Linked DNA regions of Variovorax paradoxus. The protein of the gene in region 2 interacts with the protein of the main gene of each other region in a pairwise test. Links are inferred from orthologs where the notes say so. Each region holds a gene or a part of one and is shown on either strand. Other genes may lie near its edges. The genes, in order: dnaE and dnaQ.

Region 1 (13,256 bases), 1.0 Mb from region 2 along the record:
TCGTGGTGACGGCCGGCGCATCGGCCGCGCTGCAATTGGCCTGCCTCGCGCTCATCGAATCGGGCGACGAGATCCTGCTGCCCGACCCGAGCTATCCCTGCAACCGCCATTTCGTGAGCGCCGCGGATGGCACCGCGGTGATGATCCCGACCACGGCCGACGAGCGCTTCCAGCTCACCGCCGCCAAGGTCGAAGCCGCGTGGACCGACAAGACGCGCGGCGTGCTGCTCGCCTCGCCTTCCAACCCCACGGGCACCTCGATTGCGTCCGACGAGCTGCGCCGCATCCACAACGTGGTGTCGCAGCGCGGCGGCATCACGCTGATCGACGAGATCTACCTCGGGCTTTCGCACGACGATGCCTTTGGGCAGACGGCCTTGGCCATCGACGACAACGTCATCAGCATCAACAGCTTCAGCAAATACTTCAACATGACCGGCTGGCGCCTTGGCTGGCTGGTGGTGCCCGAAGCGCTGGTGCCCGTGGTCGAGCGGCTGGCGCAAAACCTCTTCATCTGCCCCAGCACCGTGTCGCAATACGCGGCGCTGGCCTGCTTCGAGGATGCGAGCATTGCCGAATACGAACGCCGCCGCGCCGAGTTCAAGGCGCGCCGCGACTGGTTCATTCCGCAGCTCAATGCGCTGGGCCTCAACGTGCCCGTGGTGCCCGACGGCGCCTTCTATGCCTGGGCCGACTGCACCAGCGTGGCCGAGAAGCTCGGCATTTCGGGCAGCTGGGATTTCGCCTTCGAAACCATGAAGCGCGCCCACGTGGCCGTGACCCCGGGGCGCGATTTCGGCACCGCCGAAACCGGCAAGTTCGTGCGCTTTTCCACCGCCAGCTCGATGGCCCATCTCGAGGAATCCATCGAACGCCTGCGGGCCATGATCGCGAACCCGGCCCCATGAGCTACGCGTTTCCCATCCGCGTGTACTGGGAGGACACCGATGCCGGCGGCATCGTGTTCTACGCCAACTACCTCAAGTTCATGGAGCGCGGGCGCACCGAATGGCTGCGCTCGCTGGGCGTGGAGCAGCGAAAGCTGCGCGAGGAAACCGGTGGCCAGTTCGTGGTGAGCGAAACGCAGCTCAAATACCATCGCCCCTCCCGCCTCGACGACGAACTGCTGGTTACAGCCGATCTCCGACAAATGGGTACGGCGTCGTTGATAATCGGTCAGCAGGTGCTATCAAAAACAGAGCAAGAACGAACAGGCGCCCCGGCGCCCGTCCTTCTGTGCGAAGGCACCATCCGCATCGGCTGGGTGGACGCCACCACATTGCGCCCCGCGCGCATACCGACCCAAGTTTCGGGAACCCTCGAGCGCTCCGGCGGCTCCATGACTCAACCTTTCAAGCCATGAACCAAGACCTCTCGATCATCAATCTCCTCCTCCACGCGAGCTTCGTGGTCCAACTGGTCGTGCTGCTGCTCGTGATCGTCTCGATTGCGAGCTGGGCCGCGATCATCCGCAAATACTTTGCGCTGCGCCGCATGCGCGCGCTGAACGACGACTTCGAACGCGAGTTCTGGTCGGGCACCAGCCTGAACGAACTGTTCGCATCGGCCGCGCAAAACGCCAAGTTCGCCGGGCCCATGGAGCGCATCTTCGCTTCGGGCATGCGCGAATACCAGAAGCTGCGCGAACGCCACGTGAGCGACGCCAGCACGCTGCTGGACGGCGCCCGCCGCGCCATGCGCGCGAGCTTCCAGCGCGAACTCGATGCGGCCGAGCAGAACCTGTCGTTCCTGGCCACCGTGGGCTCGGTATCGCCGTATGTCGGCCTCTTCGGCACGGTCTGGGGCATCATGCATGCCTTCACCGGCCTGGCCGCGCTCGCTCAGGTAACGCTGGCCACCGTGGCGCCCGGCATCGCCGAAGCACTGGTGGCCACGGCCATCGGCCTATTCGCCGCCATTCCCGCGGTGGTGGGCTACAACCGCTTCGCGCGCGAGATCGACAAGATCGCCATCGCGCTCGAAACCTATATCGAGGAGTTCTCGAACATCCTGCAGCGCAATCTCTCGGCCCACCCGGCCGCGAGCGCGACGGCAGCTTCGGCGACTCCGGGCAACCGCTGAACGGAGGCCGAGCGCATGCCCGCCGTTTCATCCCGAGGCCGAGGCCGCCGCACGATCAACGAGATCAACATGGTCCCGTTCATCGACGTGATGCTGGTGCTGCTGATCATCTTCATGGTCACCGCGCCGCTCATCACGCCGAGCGTGATCAACCTGCCCTCGGTAGACCGTGCCAACAAGCAACCCGACAAGCCCATCGAGATCGTCATCAAGAGCGACGACGAAGTGCAGATCAAGAAAGACCCGTCCACCGGCAGCGGCGGCGCGTCGATTCCCATGACCCAGATCGGCTCCGCGGCCAAGACCGCCCAGGGCGGCGACGACCAGCGCCCCGTGGTCATCAGCGCCGACAAGTCCGTCAAGTACGAAACCGTCGTGAAGGCGATGAACCAGCTCAAGCGCAGCGGCATCGAGCGCGTGGGCCTGTCCGTCACCACCACGGGCGGCAAATAAGGCATGTCGCTCGCCCTGGATCGCCCCGAGTTCGCACCACCGCCGCAGCGCGGCACGCCGCGCGCGGTGCTGCTCGCATTGGTCGCGCATGCGCTCCTGATCGCGGCGCTGACGTGGGGAGTGCGCTGGCGCAGCGACCCCGACGAAGGCGCGGTCGATGCGGAGCTGTGGTCTTCCACGGTGCAGCAGGCCGCGCCGCGCCTGTCCGCACCGCAAGCGCCCACGCCCGCTCCCGCACCACCGCCGCCCGCTCCCCCCGCCGCCGCCTCCTCCACCCCAGGTGAAGGCTCCCGAACCCGCACCGCCGCCGCGCGCGCCGGACATCGCACTCGAACGCGAGAAGAAGCTCAAGGAAGAAAAAGAGCAGAAAGAGCGCGAGCTGGAGCGCCAGCAACAGCAGCGCAAGAAAGAGCTCGAAGCCAAGCAGCGCGCGGAAGACGAAGCCGAGCGCAAGAAGGCCCAGCAGCAAAAGCTCGCCGAGCAGCAGAAGAAGCAGCAGGAAGTCGAGGCCAAGCAGGCCGAAGCGAAGAAACAGCAGCAGGAAGCGGCAGCCAAGCAGGCCGCCGCCGACCGCGCCGCAACGCTCAAGCGCATGCAGGGTTTGGCGGGCGCCAGCGGCAGCGACGATTCCAAGGGCACCGCCCTGCGTTCGTCCGGACCGTCGAGCGGCTATGCGGGGCGCATTGCAGCCGCCGTTCGTCCGAACATCACCTTCCCCGATGCGGAGACGGTCAATGGCAACCCGGCCGCCGAATTCGAAGTGAATCTAGCGCCCGACGGCACCATCGTCGGCGTCAAGCTGACCCGATCGAGCGGATTGCCCAGCTGGGACGAAGCCGCCGAACGCGGCCTGCGCAAGACCGACAAGCTGCCGCGCGACACCGACGGGCGCATCTTCCCGTCGCTGATCGTCTCGCTTCGGCCCAAGCGCTAGGGTTGAGATCTCGCTGCCTTCGGTGCCTGCGCGCCGAAGGCAGCGAAGCGCTGGAGCTCTTTACTTTGCCGCCGCGACGCTCAGCCGCTTGACGTCGAGCTCGGCCTTGTTGCCCACCAGATCCTTGTCGAACTCGCCCGAAATCTCGACGCGCACCTTGTCGTCGATCTTCACGCCTGGCGGAAAGTGCTTGGCGTCGATTTCCACCTTCATGCGGCCGGTGTCGTCGGCAAAGGTGTAGTGCTCGCCGCCATCATGCGAAACGATGAAGCCGCGCAGCGTGGCGTGCTGATCGTCCTTGCCGGTGTCGAGCAGTTGCTTGACGGTCATCGTCTGCACCGTGCTCGGGCCTGCGTACTGCGCAAATGCCGGCGAAAGGGGCAGCACCAGCGCGAGCGACATGCCGAGGGCCAGTGTGGCTTTCTTCAGGGTCCTGGTGTTGGTATGGGTCATGGCAATCGTTCCTCCTTTGAACAGCCTGGTTTACAAAGAAACAGATGGACAACCCCCGGCATCCGAATGTTCCCCTGAGGAACATCCGGCGCCTCTCGCTCACTCGTAGACGACCGAGGCTTTTCCGGCTTCGGCCTGCGCCGTCCAGCTTGCCAGCGCGGCATCGGTCGGAAAGAACTTGGCGCGCTCACCAAGCTGCAGTTCGACCTGCGCGCCGCCCCGCGCCATCGAAAGACGCACCGGCAGCCCCTGCACCAGGTCGCCGTGTTCGCTTTGCTCGGTACGCGGCGGAAAATCTTTCACCAGGCGTGCGATGTCCGGCGCCTTGCCGTTGACCGCCACCCGCAGGAATTTGCCGAAGCGGCAGCGCGCAGTAGCCAGGTCCCACACCTGCTGCACCTGAAAACGCGCCTCGAAACCGCCGCGGCCGGGCTGCAGCCGGCCGCTCACGATCACCAGCTCGTCGTCCTTCAGCGTGTTGCGGTTCGCGTTGATCAGCGCCTCGTCGGCGGTCGCGTCGATGGAGTCCGACTTGTCGTCGAGCTTGAAGATCGCCAGGCGACCGCGCTGGCCGTTGATCACGCGGAAGTCGCTCACGATGCCCGCAATCACCTGCTGCTCGCGGGTGTCCATCAGGTCGCCGATCTCGCGCTTGCAGAAGCGCCGCACCTCGTGCGACACCTCGTCGAACAGATGGCCCGAGAGGTAGAAGCCCACGGCCGTTTTCTCGTAGGTGAGCCGCTCCTTCACGCCCCAGGGCGTGGCGTCCACCAGTTCGGGCTCCTGCGTGGCCGAGCCGTGCTCGCTGTCGCCGAAGATGTCGACCTGGGCCGCGTTGGCTTCGGTGGCCACCGCGAACTCGAAGGCGCGGTCAACCGAGGCGATGAGCGAGGCGCGGTTCTGCTGAATGGCATCGAACGCGCCGGCCTTGATGAGCGCTTCGACCGTGCGCTTGTTGATGCGCTGGCGGTCGATGCGCACGCAAAAATCGAACAGGCTCTTGAACGGACCGCCCTCTTCGCGCGCCCGCACAATGGCCTCCACCGCAAGCTGTCCCGTGCCCTTGACGGCCCCCAGGCCGTAGCGAATCACCTTGTCGGTGACGGGTTCAAAGCGGTAGTTGCCGCGGTTCACGTCCGGCGGCTCGAACGTGATGCCGAAGTTTTTCTGCGCGTCCTCGAACAACACCTTGAGCTTGTCGGTGTCGTCCATTTCCACGGTCATGTTGGCGCAGAAGAACTCGGCCGTGTAATGAACCTTGAGCCAGCCCGTGTGGTACGCCAGCAGCGAATAGGCGGCCGCGTGCGACTTGTTGAAGCCGTAGCCCGCGAACTTCTCCATCAAGTCGAAGATCTCGTCGGCCTTGTCCTGCGGAATGCCGTGCGTCTTGAGCGCGCCCGCTCGGAACTTCTCGCGGTGCTCGGCCATCTCCTCGAGCTTTTTCTTGCCCATGGCGCGGCGCAGCAGGTCGGCGCCGCCGAGCGAGTAGCCGCCCAGGATCTGCGCGGTCTGCATCACCTGCTCCTGGTAGACCATGATCCCGTAGGTTTCGGAGAGCATCTCGGCCACGGCCGGGTGCGGGTACTCCACCTCTTCGCGGCCGTGCTTGCGCGCCACGAAGCTCGGAATCAGGTCCATCGGGCCCGGCCGGTACAGCGCGTTGAGCGCAATCAGGTCTTCAAGGCGCGTGGGCCGCGCATCCTTCAGCATGCCCTGCATGCCGCGGCTTTCAAACTGGAACACCGCTTCCGTCTTGCCCTCGGAAAAGAGCTTGTAGGTCTCGCGGTCGTCCAGCTTGATGTTCTCGTAGGCAAAGTTCTCCTGGCCCTTGTGGCGCTTGACGATGAACTCTTTCGCAATCTCGAGGATGGTGAGCGTGGCCAGGCCCAGAAAGTCGAACTTCACGAGGCCGATGGCCTCCACGTCGTCCTTGTCGTATTGGCTCACGGCCGAGTCGCTGCCGGGCTGCTGGTACAGCGGGCAAAAATCGGTGAGCTTGCCGGGCGCAATCAGCACGCCGCCCGCGTGCATGCCGATGTTGCGGGTCATGCCTTCGAGCTTTTGCGCAAGCTCCACCAGCATGCGCACTTCTTCTTCCTTCTCGATGCGGGCCGCGAGCTGCGGCTCCATCTCGATGGCGTAGTTGTTCTTGTCGCCATCCACCTTCGGATCCGGCGGATACTGGATGGTGACAGGCTGGCCCGGCTTGTTCGGAATGAGCTTGCTGATGCCGTCGCAGAACATGTAGCTCATGTCCAGCACTCGGCCCACGTCGCGAATGGCGGCGCGGGCGGCCATCGTTCCGAAGGTGGCGATCTGGCTCACGGCCTCGCGGCCGTACTTGTCCTTCACGTAGTCGATCACGCGGTCGCGGTTGCCCTGGCAGAAGTCGATGTCGAAGTCGGGCATCGAAACGCGCTCGGGGTTCAGGAACCGTTCGAACAGCAGCTTGTATTCGAGCGGATCGAGGTCGGTGATCTTCAGCGCATAGGCCACCAGCGAGCCCGCGCCCGAGCCCCGGCCCGGGCCCACCGGACAGCCGTTGTTCTTGGCCCACTTGATGAAGTCGCCCACGATCAGGAAATAGCCCGGGAACCCCATGTTCAAGATCGTGTTGATCTCGAACTCGAGCCGCTCCACATAGCGCGGCCGCTCGGCATCGCGCTTGGCCTGGTCTGGATACAGGTGCACCAGCCGCTCTTCGAGCCCCGCGAAGGACTCCTGGCGGAAGAACTCGTCGATCGGCATGCGCACGCCTTCGCTGATGAAAGGCGTCGGAAAATCGGGCAGCTGCGGCTTGCCGAGCACCAGCGTCAGGTTGCAGCGCTTGGCAATCTCGACCGTGTTGGCCAGCGCGCTCGGCACGTCGGCAAAGAGCGCCTGCATTTCGGCGCTCGACTTGAAATACTGCTCCTCGGTGAACTTGCGCACCCGGCGCGGGTTGCCCAGGATTTCGCCTTCGGAGATACAGACCCGTGCCTCGTGCGCCTCGTAGTCCTGGCGCTCGGCAAACTGCACAGGGTGCGTGGCGACCACCGGCAGGCGCAGCCGGGCCGCGAGCTTCACGGCGGCAATCACGTGCGGCTCGTCCTCGGGGCGGCCCGCGCGCTGCAGCTCGATGTAGAAGCGGTGCGGGAACATGCCCGCCAACTGAAGCGCCAGTTCAGCGGCGCGTTCTTCCTGCCCCTGCAAAAGCGGCGCCCCCAGAGGGCCGGCTTGCGCGCCCGAGAGCGCGATCAGCCCGCCCTGCAGCTCTTCGAGCCATTCGAGCTTGCAGGCCGCTTGGGATTGCCCCCGGCCCACGTTCTGCGTCCAGGCACGCGCCAGCAACTCGGAAAGATGCAGGTAGCCTTCCATGTTCTGCACCAGCAGCACGATGCGCGTGAGCACGCCGGGCTCCTTGCCCAGCCCCTCGACGAAGATTTCTGCGCCGATGACCGGCTTGACACCCTTGCTGCGCCCCTGTTTGTAGAACTTGATCGCCCCGAACAGGTTGTTCAGGTCGGTGATGGCCAGTGCGGGCTGCTTGTCGGCAGCGGCGGCCTTGACGACTTCGTCGATTCGGTTGGTGCCGTCGACGACGGAAAACTCGGTGTGCAGGCGCAGGTGAACAAACATCCTCCCATTGTAGAAACCGGCACTCCACGATGTGGGTTGGCAATCCCCTAAATTGAGCCCCCCGGCTTGCCACTTCGTGTGCTTCGCCCCCCCCCGAGGGGGAGGCTCGGTGCCTTGGGGCGGCCCGGCGGCACCTACAATTCCGCCCCGTGCAAGAGATTTTGAATATTGCGGCCTACAAGTTCGTAGCCATCGACGACAGCCCCGTGCTGCGTGAAGACCTGCGCGGGCGCGCCCAGGCGCTGGGCCTCATGGGCACCATCCTGCTGGCGCCCGAGGGCATCAACCTGTTTCTGGCGGGCGCAGCCGACGCCATTCGCAGCTTTGTGGCCAGCCTCCGCGCCGATCCGCGCTTTGCAGACCTCGAAACCAAGGAAAGCTGGTCGGCCACGCAGCCCTTCCGCCGCATGCTGGTGAAGCTGAAGCGCGAGATCATCCGCATGGACCATCCCGCCATCCAGCCGGCGGCCGGCCGCGCACCGGGCGTGGACGCGCACACCCTCAAGCGCTGGCTCGACCAGGGGCATGACGACGCCGGCCGCGAAATTGCGCTGCTCGACACGCGCAACGACTTCGAGGTCGACGAAGGCACCTTCGACGGCGCAATCGACTGGCGCATCACCAAGTTCACCGAATTCCCGCCCGCACTGAAAGCACACAGCGCCGATTTCGCGGGCAAGACGGTCGTGAGCTTCTGCACCGGCGGTATCCGCTGCGAAAAGGCCGCCATCCTGATGCGCGAGGAAGGCGTGGAAAACGTGCTGCAGCTCGAAGGCGGCATCCTTAAATATTTCGAAGAAGTCGGCGGTGCGCACTATCACGGCGACTGCTTCGTGTTCGACGGCCGGCGCGCGCTGGCACCCGACCTGAGCGCACGCGCGGCCGATGCGAGTGCGCGCGCTGCCGAGGATCCCGACCTGGAACAAAAGAACTGAGCCCCCGCGCCGCGGGGGCTTGTTCGCTGCGGGCTCGTCAGACCGGCGTGGTGCCGACGTCCGGCTCACGCACGCCGAAGGGCTTGCCCGGCAGCGGAATGAATTCGGTCTCACCGGGCACGTGGCCCATGCGCTGGGCGGCCCAGTCGGAGCCCGCCTCCAGAATGCGCTCGCGCCGGCTGGAAACGAAGTTCCAGGTGATGTAGCGCGGACCATCGAGCGGCTCGCCGCCGATCACCATCAAACGCACCGCCGTATCGGCGCTCAGCACCGCGCCCTGGCCGTCCGGCAGCACAACCATCGTGTGCGCCGCAATGGACTCGCCATTGATGCGCGCATCGGCATCGACGGCGTAGACGGCCAGCTCCTGTGCCAGTGCGGGCAATTCGAAGCGGCCGCCAGCGGGCAGTGCGATATCGAGGTAGAGCGTCTGCGACAGCGTCTTGACCGGTGAGTGCTTTCCAAAGGCCTCGCCCACCAGTACGCGCACCTTCGCGCCTTGCTCCTCAAGCTCGGGAATGGCGCTGGCCGGCGTGTGCTCGAAGCTCGGCTCGACCTCTTCATGCGCCTGTGGCAAGGCTGCCCAAAGCTGCAGGCCATGGTTAACGTAGGTATCGGCCTTGAGCCGCTCGGGCTTGCGCTCGGAGTGCACGATGCCGCGGCCCGCCGTCATCCAGTTGATGGCACCGGGCAAGATTTCCTGCACGCTGCCGAGGCTGTCGCGATGCATCATCGCGCCCTCGAAAAGATAAGTGACCGTCGAAAGGCCGATGTGCGGATGCGGCCGCACATCGTGTTCGGCACCGGGCTGCTCGGTAGCCGGGCCGAAGTGGTCGAAGAAGACGAAGGGCCCGACCGACCGGCGCTGCGCCGCGGGCAGCAGGCGCCGCACCTTGAAGCCACCGCCCAGGTCCTTGTCATGCGGTTGAAGCAGTTGGGTCTGTGCGGCGTTATCGGTCATCGGGGGCTCCGTGGTGGACTGGGTTTTACCCGCGCGATCTTGCCACTTCGGCGACGCGCTCGCCGAAAGCACGCGCAGTGTCGAAGTCGCCCTTGAACATCTCGGCCGGGCTCGCATCCGACGGCGACTGCGTGAGCAGGCCGCCGTAGCCACCCACGTAGTTCAGCGAATCGCGCGTGGCGGCCTTGTTGTTCGTCGGCAGGATGCCCAAGCTCACCCAGATGCCGCTGTGCTGCATCGCGAGCGTCCACAGGTACGCCATGGTCGTGACCTTGTCGCCGTTCATGGTGGCGCTGTTGGTGAAGCCCGCAAAGAGCTTGTCTTTCCAGCCCTGCGTGAACCACACCTTCGACGACGCATCGGCAAACTTCTTGAACTGCCAGCTCACGCCGCCCATGTAGGTCGGCGAGCCCATGATGATGGCGTCCGCTGCGGCCAGCGTCTCCCAACCGCCTTCGGGCAGGTTGCCATCCGCATCGATGGCGAGCAGTTGCGCGCCGGCTCCATCGGCGACAGCCTGGGCGATGCGCTGGGTGTGGCCGTAGCCGGAATGAAAGACGACCACGATGTTTGGCATTGGATGGTTCTCCTGAAGTGGTGACGAGGGTCGTTGATGCGAAGCCCGGGCAAAAGCCTGCTTACTTCCTGTCGATGCTGAAGCGGCCGGCACCGAAGGCGACAAAGGCGAGCAAACCGCCGGAAATGGCAATGTTCTTGAAGAACATCAGCTGGTTCACGAAGGCCTTGTCTGCGGGCATGCTCCAGTAATTGTGGAACAGCACCGATGCCGCGACGGTGAACACCGCCAGCACCACGGCCGCGAGGCGTGTCTTGAAGCCGACGAGCAGCATCAGGCCCAGGCCCAGTTCCACGACGATCGCGATGACCGCCGCAACCTGCGGCAGCGGCGCTCCGACGGACGAGATATACCCGACCGTGCCCGCAAAGCCCATGAGCTTGCTGAAGCCCGCAGGCACGAAAAGCAGCGCCAGCAGCACGCGACCTACAAGTGCCAGCGTGTCTTGCGCTGCGGTGGGGTTGGATGTGGCGGTTACATTGATTGCGGTGGTTGTCATGATGAAACTCCTCGGTTGTAGAAAGTTGAAAGAAGCGGAAAACAAGAATTGAAGAAAACGTCTGCTCAGGCGGCCAGGTCGAACACCAGCACTTCGGCATCCTTGCCGGCGCCGAGCGTCAGTTGCGATTCGCCTTGCAGCATCGCGGCGTCGCCGCCAGACAGCTTCTGGCCGTTGACTTCGAGCTCCCCGCGCACCAGGTGCACATAGCTCTTGCGCTGCGGATCGAGCGCCAGGCTGGCTTTTTCGTCGCCATCGAGCAGGCCGGCGAACAGGCGCGCGTCGGCGTGCACCGTCACCGAGCCGTCGGCGCCGTCGGGCGAGGCCACCAAGCGCAGCTTGCCGCGCTTTTCGTCATTGCTGAATTTCTTCTGCTCGTAGCCCGGCGCAATGCCGCGCACGTTCGGCTCGATCCAGATCTGCAGGAAATGCGTGGTCTCGTCGGCCTTGTGGTTGAACTCGCTGTGCATCACGCCGCGGCCCGCGCTCATGCGCTGCACGTCGCCCGGCGGAATCGACTCCACGTTGCCCATGCTGTCCTTGTGCGCCAGTTCACCCGAGAGCACGTAGCTGATGATTTCCATGTCCTTGTGGCCATGGGTGCCAAAGCCGGCGCCCGCGGCCACGCGGTCTTCGTTGATCACCCGCAGGTTGCCGAAGCCCATGTGGGCCGGGTCGTAGTAGCCGGCAAAAGAAAAGCTGTGGAACGAGCGCAGCCAGCCATGGTCGGCATAACCGCGTTCCTGTGATTTACGGACTTGCAACATCGTCAAACTCCTTCGGCCCTGCCCCGTGGGAATGCTCGGGCCTTCTTTCGTATGCCGCGCCGGATGCGCAGCGGATGTGAAGAACTTTAGGCCTGCACCCCAGCCGTAAAAGCGCCGGGTTTTGATGGCATCATTCAAATTATTTGATCAATCGACCGAGCATCCAACGGAGCCACAATGCCCAGCGCCAGAGACGTACTGACCCCCGACGCGCTCGCCATGCTCCAGACGGTGGCAAGCACCGGCAGCTTTGCGGGCGCGGCGCGCGCGCTCAACCTGGTGCCCAGTGCGCTCAGCTACCGCGTGCGGCAGATCGAAGACGCGCTCGACGTGCTGCTGTTCGACCGCAGCGCCCGCCAGGCCCGCATCACCGAGGCCGGCGCCGAACTGCTGCGCGAAGCGGCACGCCTGCTGGGCGAGATCGATGCGGTGGCCAACCGCGTGAAGCGCGTCGCCACCGGCTGGGAGCCGATGCTCACCATTGCCGTGGACAGCGTGATCGCACGCGACCCGCTGCTCGACCTGGCCACTGCCTTCTTCGCGCTGAACCCGCCCACGCGGCTCAAGCTGCGCGATGAAACGCTGCTCGGCACCATCGAGGCACTGACCAGCGGCGAGGCCGACCTCGCCATCGGCGCCGTGCTCGACGCGGCAAGCCTGGCCTTCACCGCCACCGGCATCCGCAGCCGGCCGATCGGCGAGCTGTGCTTTGTGTATGCCGTGGCACCGCACCATCCGCTCGCGCGCTTGCCCGAGCCATTGACCGACGCGGTGCTGCGCCAGCACCGTGCAGTGGCCGCCGCCGACTCGGTGCGCAGCGGCCCCAGCATGACCGTCAACCTGGTCGGCGGGCAAGACGTGCTCACGGTGCCGAGCATGCATGCCAAGCTGAACGCGCAACTGCACGGCCTTGGCGGCGGTTTCTTGCCCGAGCCCATGGCGCGTCCCTACATCGAAGCCGGGCACCTCGTCGAACGCAAGACCGAACGCCAGCCGCCGCTCGCCACCATGCATTGCGCCTGGCGCGTGCGCAGCGCGGGCGGGCCGGGTCGCGCCCTCGAATGGTGGCTCGCGCAGTTCGACCACGAGGCCACGCGGCGGGCGCTGCTCGAGCGGCACCGCGGCCGCTGACGTTGCCCGGTCGGACGCCCCACTTCCAGACCGATGTAGAGTGCAACCACATCCATCGTCTCCCTACACAAGAAAAGAGTCCCTCATGACCACTCGCGCAACTGCCAAGACGGCAAAGGCCACCGACCGCCACCGAACCCCCGCCGCCCCGCGCCACTACGCCGTCGTGGGCGCCGGCATTGCCGGCGTGGCCTGCGCACGCACGCTGGTGCAGGCCGGCCACAAGGTCACCGTCTTCGAACGCGAGGCCGCCCCGGGCGGACGCATGGCGAGCATCGACACCGCCTTCGGCCGCTTCGACAGCGGCGCGCAGTACTTCACCGTGCGCGACGCCCGCTTTGCGCTGGCGCTCGAAGCCACGCCTAGCCTTTGCCGCCCATGGAGCGCCAACCTGGTGCGCGTGCTCGACGCGCACGGGCGCGTGGCCGAAGCGGCATTGCCGGGCCGCGAATCGCACTGGGTTGCCCAGCCCGGCATGGATGCGCTCGTGGCCTACTGGGCCGCGCCGCTGGGCGGCAACCTCGTGACCGGCACGCAAGTCACGCAGATCGAACCCGATGCGCTGGATCCGAAGCGCTGGCAGCTGCGCACCGCGGGTGCGGACGATTCGCAGCATGTGTACTCGGGCTTCGATGCCGTGCTGCTCGCCGTTCCGCCTTCGCGCACACGTGCGCTGCTGGGCGACGGCAAGCTCTCGGCCAGCATCAGCCAGAAGATCGAGCCCGTGCGCATCGCGCCCTGCTGGACGCTGATGATCGCCTTTCCCCAGGCCAACCAGGCCAACATGTCGCACCTCGGCCCGCAATGGAATGCGGCTCGCAGCACCCACCACCGCGTGGCATGGCT
Region 2 (3,634 bases):
TCGATGCGCTGGCGCAGCGCCTTGATGTGGGGAACCGAATCCAGGTCCTTGCTGGCCAGCACGCCGCGCACGTCGCTCGCGATGTCTTCGGCTGCTGCCTCGATATTGTTGGATGCACTCATTGGAATCTTTCCTCCGTGATGACACCGGCACCGCGCCGGCGGCTTCACGCCAGCAAATGGCGTGGTGTCATGTTACAGGCACAAAAGCCCCTCATGCACGGCAGTTCTGCAGACTTCTGCACGCGAAAGGGTTGCGCGGCATCCGTCAGGCGCTTTCAAGCAAGCGAGCCACGTAGCCTCCGATGGCAAGGCTGCTCGTGAGCCCCGGCGATTCGATGCCGAAGAGGTTGACCAGTCCTCTCACACCATGCGATTCGGGCCCCTCGATCATGAAGTCGCGCGCCGGCTCGTCCGGCCCAGAAATCTTGGGGCGCATGCCCGCATAGCCCGGGATCAGTCCCCCGTCGGGCAGCGCCGGCCAGTACTTGCGCACCTCGGCGTAGAAGCCGTCTCCGCGCGCCGGGTCCACCACAAGGTCCTCGGCCGATTCCACCCATTGCACATCAGGCCCGAACTTGGCCTGCCCGCCGAGGTCGAGCGTCAGATGCACCCCCAGGCCGCCCGGCTCGGGCACCGGGTAGATCAACCGGGTGAAAGGCGCGCGTCCGGACAGGGTGAAGTAGTTGCCCTTGGCAAAGTACGCCGTCGGTGTGGCCGCCGCAGGCAAGCCTTCGAACCGCCTGGCCAGTTCGGGCGCACCGAGCCCCGCCGCGTTGACGACGGTGTTGCAGCGCAGCGCCGTGCCGTCTTCCGCTACCAGGACGATAGCGTCAGCGCCACATTGGGCGCTTGCGATGGGCGATTTCAGCGCCAGCATTCCGCCTGCGTTCTCCAGGTCGCCCAGCAGGCTCAGCATCAGCGCGTGGCTGTCGACAATGCCGGTGCTCGGCGAATGCAACGCGGCCACGCAATGCAGTTGCGGCTCCATGGCCATGGCCTGCTCCGCGGTCAGCAGCACGAGGTCGTCGACGCCATTTGCCGCAGCCTTGGCGCGAATGACTTCGAGTTGTGCTACCTGCTCGGGCGAGGTCGCCACGATGAGCTTGCCGCAGCGCTTGTGCGGCAAGCCGCGCTCCGCGGCATATTCATAAAGTGCCTGCTTGCCCTCGACGCACAGGCGCGCCTTGAGCGAGCCCTGCGGGTAGTAGATGCCCGCGTGAATCACTTCGCTGTTGCGAGAACTGGTTCCGGTGCCAATGGCGCCTTCCGCCTCGAGCACCACCACCTCCCGGCCCGCGAGCGCCAACGCGCGCGCCACTGCCAGGCCCACCACACCCCCGCCGATGACGGCGCAATCAAGTTCATCCATGGCGCGAGCTTATCGCGGCTCGCGCGCCAGATTCACGAGGTGGTGGGAGGAGGCTCGGGATCGGTCGGATCGTCCGGCGGCGTGCTCGGCCCTTCGTCGGGTTCCACGGGCAGGTCGGGCGGAATGTCGGGATGAGTGGCCATGATCGGTCTCCTTCCCCGTGGGTGTACGCGCTCGGCCAGCAAATTGAGCCGGCGCTGAGCGGGAGCTGGCGTCAGCACGAGTCGACAGTTTGGTGCGGCGGCTTGAAAGCGGCGCGCAAAACAAAAAGCGACTTGGACAATCCAAGTCGCTGATTTCGTTTTGAGGAATTTGGTGGGCGGTGGAGGCTTCGAACCTCCGACCCCAGCAGTGTGAATGCTGTGCTCTACCCCTGAGCTAACCGCCCTGTCAATTCTCTGGCGCCGTGTTTCAGTGCCGTTGAATTAATCGCGTTGCGCGAAGCCTTCGATTATGCCACAGCATTTCAGGCGTTTTGCCGAAACAGCGTGCGTCCGTTGCTGGATTTGTCGAGCTGCGACAACACCGCCTCGTGCGCCGCAAGCTCCTGCTCGCCCGCAATGAGCACCGGCAGGTCGAACTGGCTCAGGTCGATGGCAACCACCGTGGTGCCCTGCGCCGGCTCATTCGACGACACGTCGATCAGCAGCGCGTCCTGGCCGCGCGTGAGGTTGATGTAGACATCGGCCAGCAGCTGCGCGTCGAGCTTGGCGCCGTGAAACGTACGGTTCGAGCGGTCGACGCCGAAACGGTCGCACAGTGCGTCGAGCGAATTGCGCTTGCCCGGGTACACCTGCTTGGCCATGGCCAGCGTGTCGGTCACTTCGCCGACGAAGGTGCGCAGCGGCGGCAGGCCGGCCAGCTCGAGTTCCTTGTTGAGAAAGCCGACGTCGAAAGCCGCGTTGTGAATGATCAGCTCGGCGCCGCGCAGGTACTCGACGATGTCGTTGGCCAGCGTGGCGAACTTCGGCTTGTCGCGCAAGAAGTCGGTCGTGAGGCCGTGCACCTTGAGCGCGTCTTCATGGCTCTCGCGCTCGGGGTTGAAGTAGATGTGCAGGTCGTTGCCCGTGAGCTTGCGCGCAAACAGCTCCACGCAGCCGAGTTCGATGATGCGGTCGCCGTTCTCGGCGGAAAGGCCGGTGGTTTCAGTGTCGAGGACGATCTGGCGCGACATTCGGTGCCTTCTTCAATGGTTCTCTTTGGCGTGGTTGATCGAGTATTTGGGGATCTCGACCGTCACGTCTTCCTGCGCCAGGATGGCCTGGCAGCTGAGACGCGATTGTGGCTCCAGGCCCCACGCGCGGTCGAGCAGGTCTTCCTCACCCTCTTCGGCTTCGTTCAGCGAGCTGAACCCCTGGCGCACGATGACGTGGCAGGTGGTGCAGGCGCAGCTCATCTCGCACGCGTGCTCGATGTTGATGCGATTGTCGAGCAGCGCTTCGCAAATGGAGGTACCGGCCGGCGCCGTGATTTCTGCACCCTGCGGGCAGTACTCGGGATGCGGAAATATCTTGATGGTGGGCATGTTGTTCTTAGAGGGATTCGACCTTGCGGCCCGACAAGGCGCGCGCAATGCCCGCGTTCATGCGCTGGGCGGCGAAGGCCTCGGTGTCGTTAGCCAGCGCCTTGGTGGCCGCTTCTATGGTGGCGGCGTCGGTGCCCGTGGCGGCTTCGCGCAGCTTTGCCATCGACGCATCGACGGCGGCACGCTCATCTTCGGTCAGCAGGTCGCCGTCGGCATCGAGCGCGCTCTGCGTGGCGAGCAGCATGCGCTCGGCATCCACGCGCGCCTCGACCAGCGCCCGCGCCTGCATGTCCTGCTGCGCGGTGGAAAAGCTCTCCTGCAGCATGGTCGCGATCTGGTCGTCCGAAAGCCCGTACGACGGCTTGACAGTGACGCTGGCCTCGACGCCGCTGCCCTGCTCCTTGGCACTGACGCTCAGCAGCCCATCGGCGTCGACCGTGAAGGTCACGCGGATGCGCGCCGCACCCGCGGCCATCGGCGGAATGCCGCGCAAGGTGAAGCGCGCGAGGCTGCGGCAATCGGCGACCAGGTCGCGCTCGCCCTGCACCACGTGCAATGCAAGGGCCGTCTGCCCGTCTTGATACGTGGTGAAGTCCTGCGCCATCGCGGTGGGGATGGTCTGGTTGCGCGGCACGATGCGCTCGACCAGGCCGCCCATGGTTTCAATGCCGAGCGACAGCGGAATCACGTCGAGCAGCAGCAGATCGCCCGCGCCGTTGTTGCCGGCCAACTGATTGG

Evidence for each region.
Region 1: the proteins of dnaQ (region 2) and dnaE interact in binary tests that used the Escherichia coli proteins (3 or more experiments, as listed by UniProt). The link is inferred for Variovorax paradoxus from one-to-one orthologs.

The regions. Positions count from the first base shown.
Region 1 is NZ_CP046622.1:3,440,600-3,453,855, forward strand. What follows is about bases 3,822-7,850. They hold dnaE (DNA polymerase III subunit alpha), read right to left. Parts: upstream 7,541-7,850; coding sequence 4,022-7,540; downstream 3,822-4,021. Other genes in these bases: GOQ09_RS16055 (YgiW/YdeI family stress tolerance OB fold protein), read right to left, coding at 3,822-3,922; GOQ09_RS16065 (sulfurtransferase), read left to right, coding at 7,690-7,850. In the rest of the region: GOQ09_RS16030 (pyridoxal phosphate-dependent aminotransferase), read left to right, coding at 1-908; GOQ09_RS16035 (YbgC/FadM family acyl-CoA thioesterase), read left to right, coding at 905-1,363; protein TolQ, read left to right, coding at 1,360-2,082; GOQ09_RS16045 (ExbD/TolR family protein), read left to right, coding at 2,098-2,535; more of GOQ09_RS16055, read right to left, coding at 3,530-3,821; more of GOQ09_RS16065, read left to right, coding at 7,851-8,475; GOQ09_RS16070 (pirin family protein), read right to left, coding at 8,513-9,436; GOQ09_RS16075 (flavodoxin family protein), read right to left, coding at 9,462-10,013; GOQ09_RS16080 (DoxX family protein), read right to left, coding at 10,075-10,512; GOQ09_RS16085 (pirin family protein), read right to left, coding at 10,578-11,279; GOQ09_RS16090 (LysR family transcriptional regulator), read left to right, coding at 11,457-12,410; GOQ09_RS16095 (NAD(P)/FAD-dependent oxidoreductase), read left to right, coding at 12,496-13,256. UniProt on the Escherichia coli protein: DNA polymerase III is a complex, multichain enzyme responsible for most of the replicative synthesis in bacteria. This DNA polymerase also exhibits 3' to 5' exonuclease activity. The alpha chain is the DNA polymerase catalytic subunit.
Region 2 is NZ_CP046622.1:2,409,547-2,413,180, reverse strand. What follows is about bases 692-3,634. They hold dnaQ (DNA polymerase III subunit epsilon), read right to left. Parts: upstream 2,546-3,634; coding sequence 1,838-2,545; downstream 692-1,837. Other genes in these bases: hscA (Fe-S protein assembly chaperone HscA), read right to left, coding at 2,904-3,634; fdx (ISC system 2Fe-2S type ferredoxin), read right to left, coding at 2,558-2,896; GOQ09_RS11360 (stereocilin), read right to left, coding at 1,404-1,514; GOQ09_RS11365 (NAD(P)/FAD-dependent oxidoreductase), read right to left, coding at 692-1,371. In the rest of the region: GOQ09_RS11370 (glycine zipper domain-containing protein), read right to left, coding at 1-122; more of GOQ09_RS11365, read right to left, coding at 268-691. UniProt on the Escherichia coli protein: DNA polymerase III is a complex, multichain enzyme responsible for most of the replicative synthesis in bacteria. The epsilon subunit contain the editing function and is a proofreading 3'-5' exonuclease.